DNA from 2 places in the Arthrobacter sp. Soil761 genome. Region 1 is predicted to be linked to the other one. Evidence: riboswitches for the same ligand, from Rfam matches in the RefSeq annotation. Region 1 holds a riboswitch; the other holds the start of a gene.
What was found. Region 1 has a riboswitch for thiamine pyrophosphate ahead of ASG79_RS13855 (ECF transporter S component). Riboswitches for the same ligand answer to the same signal wherever they lie in the genome.
Positions count from the first base shown of each region.

Region 2: it holds a riboswitch for thiamine pyrophosphate, as region 1 does, so the genes downstream of both, thiC (phosphomethylpyrimidine synthase ThiC) here and ASG79_RS13855 (ECF transporter S component) in region 1, are expected to answer to the same signal.

Region 1 covers NZ_LMSF01000023.1:372,342-377,865, reverse strand. The annotation lists gene mnhG (monovalent cation/H(+) antiporter subunit G) at 1-257, shown strand, start outside; gene ASG79_RS13875 (DUF4235 domain-containing protein) at 267-530, opposite strand; gene ASG79_RS13870 (CDGSH iron-sulfur domain-containing protein) at 650-865, opposite strand; gene ASG79_RS13865 (iron-containing redox enzyme family protein) at 921-1,973, opposite strand; gene ASG79_RS13860 (heme-degrading domain-containing protein) at 2,134-2,676, opposite strand; TPP riboswitch at 2,762-2,902, shown strand; gene ASG79_RS13855 (ECF transporter S component) at 2,969-3,592, shown strand; gene ASG79_RS13850 (ABC transporter ATP-binding protein) at 3,592-5,142, shown strand; gene ASG79_RS13845 (energy-coupling factor transporter transmembrane component T family protein) at 5,139-5,524, shown strand, end outside.
Region 2 covers NZ_LMSF01000001.1:220,909-226,432, reverse strand. The annotation lists gene ASG79_RS01100 (alpha/beta fold hydrolase) at 1-390, shown strand, start outside; gene thiC (phosphomethylpyrimidine synthase ThiC) at 387-2,192, opposite strand; TPP riboswitch at 2,224-2,331, opposite strand; gene ASG79_RS01090 (amidohydrolase family protein) at 2,411-3,493, shown strand; gene ASG79_RS01085 (VOC family protein) at 3,593-4,468, shown strand; gene ASG79_RS01080 (hypothetical protein) at 4,637-5,092, shown strand; gene rpsP (30S ribosomal protein S16) at 5,326-5,524, shown strand, end outside.

The DNA of each region.
Region 1 (5,524 bases):
CGCAGGTCCTGGGCCTGTTCCTGCTGCTGGCGGCTATTGGACTGCAGATGCGGACATGGTGGGTATGGCCTGTCCTGGTGGTTGCCTGGATCTTCCAGCTGCTCACCGTACCGGTGTCCGCGCACATGGTGGGCCGCGCGGGGTACCGCACCAAGCACCTGCACCGGGAGCTGCTCACGGCCGACGAGCTGGAGGCCGTGGTGCAAAAAGCCGCCGCCGAGGCTGCCCGGAAAGACAGCCCCGACGGCGGCGGGTAATGCCGGGAGCTAGACGATGTCCTGCGACTTGGCGAAGCGGGTGATGGCGCGCTGGGTGCCGCGGTTGGCCAGGACCTGGATGATGGCGCTGACCGACGCCGAGATCAGCGCGAAGGTCAACGCCGAACGCAGGCTGGTGGGGACATCCTCGTTCTTGCCGGTGGGGGCTTTCTGCCCGGTGGTCTTCTCCCAGATGGTGTTGACCAGCTTGGTGCCGGCCAGGCCTGCGCCGAGGCTCACCCCGGTTCCGAGCAGCTTGATGAAAAGGTTCATTCCTATTACTCCTTGCGGGCGGAAAACGGACTGCCTCCAGCCTAGCCGTACGCCCGTGCCGGTCCGGGCAAGGCCGTGGCGTGCTGCAGGCAGGTTGTTGGACTAAATGGCTTGTTGGACTACTTCGCGGGCGGCTCGGTGCGGAACTTGATCATCTTGTGCGTGCCGTCGCAGTAGGGCTTGATGGCCGAGGCGCCGCAGCGGCACAACGCAACTGTCCTGCGGTCGCGGGGCACCGCGTCCCCGGATGGGGTGACGATCTCGAAATCACCCCTGACGATCAGGGGCCCGTCCGGGCAGACCACGATGGAGCCCGCGGCGGATTCGTGGTCCATGTCCGATCCTGTTCCATGCTGTCCGGGTTTCATGCCTGCACCGCTTTCGTCGTAGTCATGCTGCCGCCGGTACGGCCGCCCGCAGCGATGATGCCCCGGCTTCCCATGAGGACATCAGATGGGCGGACAGCCGGCCGTCGAGGGCCATGGCGGCAGTGGCCCCAAACAGGACGTCCGCGAGGAGTTCCGGCTCGGCTTCGACGAGGCCGCCGGCGAGGTCCCGGCCTGCGATCTGCTCGTGGACGGCGTCGGCCTCCACATGCTCATCGAAGTAGTGGGTGATGTCCGCGCCGAAACCGTGCCGGCGGAATCCGTTGCCGTAGAACCGGTTGGGCTGGGAGGAGGTCATCTCGTAGATCGCCAGGTGGCCGGTGATGGCACCCCGGAGCCGCCGGTTCAGGCCGCACAGCGACATGAGGTTGACGGACGCGAGGGAGACGGCGGGGACGGCATCCACGTACGCGCCGTAGCTGACGTCGAGGCCCAAACCGCGCATGGTCCGGGCGAACAGCGCGCTGTGCATGCGCTCGGGGCGGCCGCCGCCGTATTCATCCGCCTGGATTTCCACCAGGGCCGCCTTGGGCCGTCCGCTGAGCCGCGGAATGGCCCATGTATGCGGGTCGGCTTCCTTCAGCTGGTACATCGACTTGTGGATCAGGAACTCCCGGAGCTGGTCCAGGCCCGCCCTCCTGGCGACGTAGCGGGAGACGCTGGGCCCGGTGTCCGTGGCTGCGAGGCCGAACAGGACGTCGGCGACCTGGTCGCTGGTCAGGGCACCGGCAGGCAGTTCGAAGTCTGCGGCGGCCTGGTGCGCGGCAGCACGGAGGGCTGCCTCAAACGGTGCCTCGACCAGCTGCCGGACCCGGATTAACGCCGGCTCCCACTCCCAGTTGTCGGAGACGCCGGCCAGGCCGGAATAGTGGAGCTCGTAGAGGCAGAAGAGGGCCAGCTGGATGTCCTCGTCGCCGATGATGTCATTAGTGCCGGCCACCTGCCGTGCCGCGAGGTGGTACAGCCCGTCCAGCCCCGTCCCGGCTTCGGCCGGAGCCTGCGCAAGGAGTGCGAACAGGGCGTTGCTGAGGGGGCCTCTGGATTCCGGGATTCTCATGGTGCTCCTTGGTCTGCCGCGCTGGTGACGGGAACGAACGCGGGACCGCCCATGGTGACTCCCATGCCCTGTCCTCCTCGAAACCCGGGAACCAATATAGTAAGCATGATTACTAATAAAAGCTAAGCAGGCTTCCTGTTGGCGGCAGGTCAACCGGCGCCTAATCCCGCAGCGACGACCCCAGGATGTCGCGCAGCGCCTCAACCACCAGGTCATGGTCCTGCAGCTGCGGCAACCCGGAGACGGTCACCGTGGCCACGGCGCCCACGCCGGTGACGTAGATCGGAAAGGCGCCGCCATGGGCTGCATACCGGGATTGATCGAACCAGGCGTTGTCCTCGATCCGGCCGCCGCCCAGCCGGCCGCGAAGCCCCACCAAAAGTGACGGCACCTCGTACCGGGCGGCAGTGCGCTGCTTGGCGCGGATCCAGTGCCCGTTGTCCGGCGTGGCGCCCGGGAGCGCGACGTGGAACAGGACCTGCTCGCCCTTGGTGATGTCGATGGCGATGGGAAGGGACCGCTCCTTGCCCAGCTCCACCAGGAGCAGGCCCAGGTTCAACGCGTCATCCAGCGAAAAGCCGGGGAACTGGAGCTCCCGGACCTCCGCCTCGATGCGGGCGATCGACGCTTCCAGTGACCCCTCCAGCTGGGCGTCGGCGGAATCAGGATCGAATCCGGTCACATCCGGTGGAATGGCGCTCATGGCCCTCAATCTACCCCCGCCAGGTGTAAACTTGACCACGCCCGGAAGGGCAGTTCAAAAAGCCTTACCCATCCAAAAGCACCACTAATAACGACAGGGGAGCGCCGCCGTCGGACATCCTGGCACAAGCCGGGCACCGCAGGTGGGCGCTGAGAGTGCGGACAGCCGCAGACCCTCGAACCTGATCCGGTTAGTACCGGCGCAAGGGAGTCGAGTTCTCAAAGTGCCGCGGCTGCACGGCAACAGCCGTCAGCCGGGTCCACTTTCCCCTCCTGTTTCCCAGGAGGATCACATGAGTACTGCAGCAATCAAGAAGACCACCAGTAAGTCCTGGCGCGTCGTGGACATCGTGGTCGCCGCGCTGGTGGCCATCGCGGGCGGCGTCATTTTCTGGGCGTGGGACCAGGGAGCAGCCGCGCTTTCTGCCCCCATGAATGCCGCCTACCCGCCCCTGACCGGGCTGCTGGCGGGCGGCTGGATGATTCCCGGCGTGCTGGGAATGCTCATCATCCGCAAGCCCGGAGCCGCCCTGTTCTGTGAAACCGTGGCCGCCACCGGGGAACTCCTCATGGGTTCCCAGTACGGTGCCTCGGTCCTCTTCTCCGGCTTCATCCAGGGCCTCGGCGCGGAAATCATCTTCGCCATCTTCGTCTACCGCAAGTTCAACCTGCCCGTCTCCCTGCTGGCAGGCGCCGCGGCTGGATTCTTCTGCGGACTGAATGACTCGTTCGCACCGTGGGGCTGGAACATCGCCTACTCCGGTGCGGACAAGCTGGCGTACATCGTGCTGACCACCCTCTCCGGCGCCATTCTCGCCGGCGCCCTGTCCTGGCTGGCCACGCGCGGCCTGGCGCGTACGGGCGTGCTGAGCTCCTTCGCTTCGCGCAAGGCCGCCACGGAGCCTGTCTTCTCCTGATGGCACCAGCCCAGCGTGACGGCGGCACCGTCCGCCCTGCCGCCGTCACAGCCCGGGGCTGGGGGTGGCGGCATGCCGGCAGGGCCAAGCCTGCCGTCCACGCGCTTGACCTGGACATCAGCCCGGGGGAGCGGGTGCTCCTGCTCGGCCCCTCGGGTGCCGGGAAGTCCACGCTCCTGCATGCGCTCGCAGGGGTGCTGGGGGACATTAACGACGACGGCGGCGAGGCGGGGGACGCCGACGAGTCGGGTTCGCTGCTGGTTGACGGCGCCGTGCCCCGCGCCCAGCGCGGGCGCGCCGGACTTATGCAGCAGGACCCCGAGACGCAGGTGGTCCTGTCGCGGGTGGGGGACGACGTCGCCTTCGGTGCCGAAAACCTTGCCGTCCCACGGGAAGCAATCTGGGCGCGCGTGCACGAGGCGCTTGCCGACGTCGGACTGTCCCACCTGCCGCTGGACCACCCGACGTCGGCCCTGTCCGGCGGGCAAAAGCAGCGCCTGGCGCTGGCCGGCATCCTGGCCATGCGCCCGGGCCTGATCCTCCTGGATGAGCCAACCGCCAACCTGGACCCGGACGGCGTGTTGGAGGTCCGCGATGCCGTGGCGCGGTGCCTGGACAAGACCGGGGCCACGCTGGTGGTGGTGGAGCACCGGGTGTCCGTGTGGAAGGACCTGGTGGACCGGATCGTGGTCCTGCAGCCGGGCTCCGCCGCGGATCCTGCCGTACTCCTGGACGGGCCGCCGGACCAGGTGCTCACGGAGGCGCGGGCCATGCTGGCCGCCGCCGGTGTGTGGGTCCCCGGCTACGTCCCGGCAACCCGTGCCCGGGCGGTGGTCCCGGCCCCCGGCACGGGAAACCTCCTGCTCGCGGCCGAACAGTTGGGAGTCGCCCGCGAACGTCCCCGACGCAAGGGCTTAAGGAAGATTCCGCCGTCACCGGTCCAGGAAGGCCTGGCCGCGCAGGTGCGCGCCGGGCAGGCGCTCGCCGTGACGGGTCCCAACGGCGCCGGTAAGTCCACTTTCGCCCTGACCCTGGCAGGGCTGCTGGAACCGGTGTCCGGAAAGGTCTCCGCCACCATGGACCTGAGCCGCGGTGCCGGCATTGACCCGTACCGGTGGAAGGCGGATCAGCTGATTTCCCGAGTGGGGACGGTGTTCCAGGAGCCGGAGCACCAGTTCGTGACCGGCAAGGTGCTTGACGAACTGCTGTTCGGCCCCCGGCACCTGGGCCACGGCGGGGATCGGGTGGACGAACTGCTGGAGCGGCTGCGGCTCACCGCGCTGGTGGACGCCAACCCCTACACGCTCTCCGGTGGCGAGAAGCGGCGGCTGTCCGTGGCCACCGTCCTTGCCGCCAGCCCGCAGGTCCTGGTCCTGGATGAACCCACGTTCGGGCAGGACGCCAACACCTGGGCCGAGCTGGCGTCCTTCCTGTCCGAGCTCCTGGATGCCGGCACTGCCGTGGTGTCCGTGACCCATGACGCCGAATTCACCCAGGCCTTGGGCGGGGCCGAACTGCGGATGGCCGCGGCGGAAGCGGTGGCGCCATGAGGCAGCAACTCACCCTGGGCGGCAACCATGCCCTCCTGGTCCGCGCCAATCCACTAAGCAAGTTCGCTGCCGTCCTGCTGATCACCGCCGTCCTGGCGCTGTCCATCGACTGGGTTTCGGCGTCCGTGGCCCTGGTCTTTGAGCTTCTGCTGTTTCCCCTGGCCGGGCTCACCCTGTACCTGCTGTGGCAGCGCGGCTGGCCGCTGATCCTCGCCGCTGCCGTGGGTGGCTGGAGCACCTCCATCCTGGCCCCGGACAGCGGCCGGATCCTGCTCGACGCCGGGATCTGGTCCATGAGCGAAGGTTCCCTGCAGCTGGGCATCGGCTTCCTCCTGCGCGGCTTTGCGATCGCCCTTCCGGCCGTGCTCCTGATGAGCTGCAC
Region 2 (5,524 bases), on a different contig from region 1:
GCCGCCCACATCAGCCTCATGCAGCCCCTCTTCGACGTGCGCCACCAGCTCAGCGACGAAGACTTCCAGCGCGAATTCGTCCGGCGGGTCTTCGCCACCGACCTCCAGCAGCCCGCCACCACGGAAGAAAAAAGGTCCGCCCGCAGGCTGCGGCTCCAGGCCCCGTCATGGGAGGCGCCGCTGCACATTGTTCCCGGGGTGCCCACGCTGGTGCTGACCGGTGGGTGGGAACCGCTCTACGAGGAAATCGCCGGGTACCTCCGGGAGACCGGGGCCCTGCACCGCGTTGCCGCGGGAGGACACCGGCCCCATGACTCCCCGGACGGGGACCGGGCCATCCGGCAGTTCATCAGCCAGGTCAGCCGGAGCCAGCCGGCCCGCGCGTCCTAGCTGTCAGCAGGCACCCGCAGTTCCGGCAGGTAGACCTTGCCGCCGGCCGCCAGGAATTCCTCGCTCTTCCCGCGCATCCCGGCCGCAGCATCGGCCAGTGCCGCCTGCGCCTCCGCGGAACCAAATTCGTCGCGGATGTCCTGGCTGATCCGCATGGAGCAAAACTTGGGCCCGCACATCGAACAGAAGTGCGCCGTCTTGGCAGGCTCAGCCGGCAGCGTCTCGTCGTGGAACGCCTCAGCCGTCACCGGGTCCAGGGACAGTGCGAACTGGTCCCGCCAGCGGAATTCGAACCGCGCCTTGGACAAGGCGTCGTCCCGCTCATGCGCCCCCGGGTGCCCCTTGGCCAGGTCCGCCGCGTGCGCGGCGATCTTGTAGGTGATCACGCCGGTCTTCACGTCGTCCTTGTTGGGCAGGCCCAGGTGTTCCTTCGGGGTGACGTAGCACAGCATCGCGGTGCCGTAACGGGCAATCTCGGTGGCACCAATCGCTGAGGTGATGTGGTCATAGCCCGGAGCAACATCTGTCACCAGCGGGCCCAGGGTGTAAAACGGGGCCCCCTTGCAGAGTTCCTGCTGCCGCTCGACGTTTTCCCGGACCAGGTGGAAGGGAACGTGGCCGGGCCCCTCCACCATGACCTGCACGTCGTACTCCCACGCGCGCTGGGTGAGCTCGGCGAGCGTGTCCAGTTCCGCGAACTGGGCGGCGTCGTTGGCGTCCGCCGTCGAACCGGGGCGCAAACCGTCGCCCAGGGAGAAGGCAACGTCGTACTTCGCGAAGATCCCGCACAGCTCATCGAAGTGCGTGTAGAGGAAGTTCTCCTGGTGGTGGGCCAGGCACCAGCCGGCCATGATGGAGCCGCCGCGGGACACAATGCCCGTCACCCGGTTGGCGGTCAGCGGGACATAGCGAAGCAGCACGCCGGCGTGGATGGTCATGTAGTCCACGCCCTGCTCGCATTGTTCAATGACGGTGTCCCGGAAGATTTCCCAGGTCAGCGCGTTGGCCTCGCCGTTGACTTTCTCCAGGGCCTGGTAGATCGGCACGGTGCCGATCGGGACGGGGGAGTTGCGGATGATCCATTCCCGCGTGGTGTGGATGTCGTCGCCGGTGGACAGGTCCATAACGGTGTCGGCGCCCCATTGCGTGGCCCACTGGAGCTTGTCCACCTCCTCCGCGATGGAACTCGTCACGGCCGAGTTTCCGATGTTGGCGTTGATCTTCACCAGGAAGGCCTTGCCGATGATCATCGGCTCGGACTCCGGATGGTTGATGTTGTTCGGAATGATGGCGCGGCCGGCGGCCAGTTCGCTCCGGACCAGTTCCACATCGCAGTTCTCGCGCAGCGCCACGAAGCGCATCTCCTGCGTGATGACGCCCTGCCGGGCATAGTGCATCTGGGTCACCGTCCGGCCGTCGACGGCGCGGCGGGGCACCGGCTGCGCGCCCTTCCACTCCGCGGAGGCGGCGCCGCGGCGGACGGCCGAGCGGCCATCGTCGAGCAGGTTGCGTTCCCTGCCGCTGTAGGCCTCGGTGTCTCCGCGCGCCACGATCCACTCCGCGCGGAAGGGCTCCAGGCCGCGGACGGGGTCGCTTCCCGGCCCCGCCGTCCGGTAGGTCCGGAACGGTGCGTTCGGCTGGCCGTTGGGCGATGGCTCCAGGGCAATTTCCGTGACGGGTACCCGGATGCCGGACCCGGCGTCGTCGATATAGGCCAGCGAATGCGACGCCAGGGACCGGGTCACTTCGGACTGGTTCACCTGGGGCGTGGAGCCGGCTCCGGAACCCCCGGTGGACGGCATGTGGGCAGGGTTCAACTGGGTGTTTTGCGTACTCAAGGGAATACTCACTTCCTTCGCCGGCATTACCCGGACAGGTTCAACGGTCGCAGGCTGCGTCAGCCCGATCTCAGCCCCTGCAAGGGCTCCCGTGTGGTCAGAGAAGAAGCTACCACAGGCCCCCGGAAGGGCGGTGTCACATTTGCGGGTGCTAGCCTGACCGGGCATCGAAAGGAAGCCCGATGGCAGACATCATCTACTTTCGCGGACCCGTCCTGGCCGCACCGGACCGGGTACACCATGGACTCTGGTCGGTGGACGGCAAGCTCACGTTCAGCCGGCCCGCTGCCCCTCCGGCGCGGGAACTCGACGGCTGGGTGCTGCCGGGGTTCGTCGACGCCCACTGCCACATCGGCCTGGGTCCCGACGGCCCGGTGGAACCCGCCGTTGCCCGGGAGCAGGCGCTGGCTGACCTCAACGCCGGAACCCTGCTGGTCCGCGACGCCGGCTCACCTGCCGATACCCGCTGGATGCAGGGCGGCCGGGACTTCCCGGTACTGATCCGTGCAGGACGGCATGTGGCCCGCACACGCCGCTACCTGCGCGGCTTCGCGGCGGAGGTCGAACCCGACGGGCTCGTGGAGGCCGTGCGGAAGCAAGCGCGCGACGGCGACGGCTGGGTCAAACTGGTGGGCGACTGGATCGACCGGAGCGCCGGCGACCTTGCGCCCTCCTTTCCTGCCGCCGTCGTGCGTGACGCTGTGCAGGCTGCCCATGATGAAGGTGCCCGGGTCACGGCACATTGCTTCGCCGAAGACACCCTGGACCAAATGCTGGACGCCGGCATTGACTGCATTGAGCACGCCACGGGGCTGCTGCCGCGCCACCTGCCCCGGTTCGTGGAGCAGGGCGTACCGATCGTGCCCACCCTCATCAACATCGCCACCTTTCCTGATATCGCGGAGCAGGCGGACGCAAAGTTTCCGCGCTACGCCGCCCACATGCGTGCCCTGTGGGAACGCAGGCTGGAACGGGTGGCGGAGGCCCATGCCGCCGGCGTCCGGATCTTTGCCGGCACGGACGCAGGCAGCGTGATCCGGCACGGCAGGATCGCAGATGAGATCCTCGCCCTGCGCGGGGCCGGCCTGCCCATGCATGCGGCCCTGGATGCCGCCTGCTGGGCAGCGCGTGCGTGGCTGGGCGCTGACAACCTGGAGGAAGGCGCGCGGGCCGACGTCGTGGTGTGCCGGGACGACCCCCGGACCACCCCGGACACGATCACGGCGCTGGAGCACGTGGTGCTGGGCGGCCGCATCATCCGTTGAGTTATTTGGTTCCGCTACTTGGAATAAATTGAAGCTTCAAGTAATTTTAATATGTGACAGGCCGCCGAAGTGACGGCCTCCAACACAAGGAGCCTTCAAATGACCGACGCAGCCAGCAGCCAGGATCTTCTTCCTGCCGACCTCGCCATGGGCACGGTAATGCTCAAGGTGGGCGACATGAAGGTCATGACCGACTACTACCAGCGCGCACTGGGCCTGGAGGCGGTGGCGGAGCAGGACGGCGGGCTCTACCTGGGCAGGCTCGGCAGGCCGCTGGTCCACCTGGCGCCGGCCCCCGGGCTGCACCTTCCCGGCAGGGGAGAGGCCGGCCTGTTCCACACCGCCCTATTGTTCGAGGACCAGGCTTCCCTGGCGGCCACCATCGCCACGGCAGCCCAGTACGAACCCCGGTCCTTCACCGGCAGCGCCGACCACCTGGTGAGTGAGGCCTTCTACTTCACCGACCCCGAGGGCAACGGCATCGAGCTGTACTGGGACCGGCCGCGCAGCAACTGGTCCTGGAACGGGACGGACGTGGTGATGGACAGCCTGGCGCTTCCGCCGCAGCGCTACCTGGAGCAGCACCTCACTGAGGAATCCCTCGAAGGCCAGCGGCGGACGTCCGCAGGCGTGGGGCACGTCCACCTCCAGGTTGGCGACGTCCAGACCGCCAGGGACTTCTACGTGGGTACCCTGGGCTTCGAGAAGACGGCGGGCTGGCATGGGCAGGCCCTGTTCGTTTCCGCGGGCCGCTACCACCACCACATGGCCATGAACGTCTGGAACAGCCGCGGCGCCGGCCCCCGCAAGGACACCCTTGGGTTGGGCGAGGTGCTCATCGAGGTTCCCTCGGGTGACGACGTCGGGGCGCTAGCTGACCGCCTGAGGGTCGCCGGGGTGCCCGCCCACCACACCGGCGCGGAGCTCCGGTTCGAGGACCCGTGGCGCAACCGGCTCCGGGTGGCAGTCCGCTGACCGGTGCTCCTGCACGGGCCGTGCGCCAGTGCTGACGGGCCAGTGTTGGGGCTCGCGGGCTCCGGCCCGGCGCGTTTGCCGGCGGGCGCGCAGCAACTAGGCTGATTCCGTACGGCCGGGCTGCAACTCCCGGCACGCAGCTCCGCCAACGGAAGAAGGGCACCCGCCATGGGCTTCACCGAGATCTTCGTCGCCACCCATGACGCCGCGCTGAAACGCGCCGGCATCCTTGACCAGGGAAGCGGCTCCGCGGCGGACAGCGGGCCCGGGGGCCAGGCGGTGCGGATCCAGGGCATCAGCGACTTCGAAGTCGAACAGCTGGGCGATCTTGCCGGGACTGCCGTGCACGCCGGCGGGGCCGACTATGAGCTGACCATGGTGGACGTCGCCAGCGATTCGCTCCTTGCCGTGCCGCCGGCCATGGTCCGTGCGCTGGCCGACCTGCTCTCCTATGAAACCGAAGGCGAAGGCAATGTCCTTGACGACGTCGCCGAACAGTGGGCCGGCCAGGAGGATATGCCGTTCGACGCCGGCCAGGCCCGGAGCTACGTTCAGCAGGTGGCGGAGTTGGCCGCCTCGATCGACGATTCCGAGCGGACGGGACTGTACGTCTGGTCGGCCTGACCCCGTGATGCCGGTTTCGGCCGTCCTCCGCCTCCACAAGGGCCGGCCGCGGCGCCGGCGCGGTGGCCCAAGTCGAAATAACGCCGTTCATCTGGCACAATAAACAGGTACTCGATCTGCGTGGCCCCTCTCTCCGCGTCCGGATCCTGTCCTTCGAACCCGCAAGTACGGCCCGCCCCACGGGTGCAGAAAGCCGGGTTCACCCCTTTTCTGAAACAGGAGTGACCACAAAAGTGGCCGTAAAGATTCGCCTTAAGCGCTTCGGCAAGATGCGCGCCCCGTACTACCGCATCGTCGTTGCGGACTCACGCACCAAGCGTGACGGCCGCGCCATCGAGGAGATCGGCAAGTACCACCCCACCGAAGAGCCCTCGTTCATCGAGGTCAACTCCGAGCGTGCGCAGTACTGGCTCTCCGTCGGCGCCCAGCCGT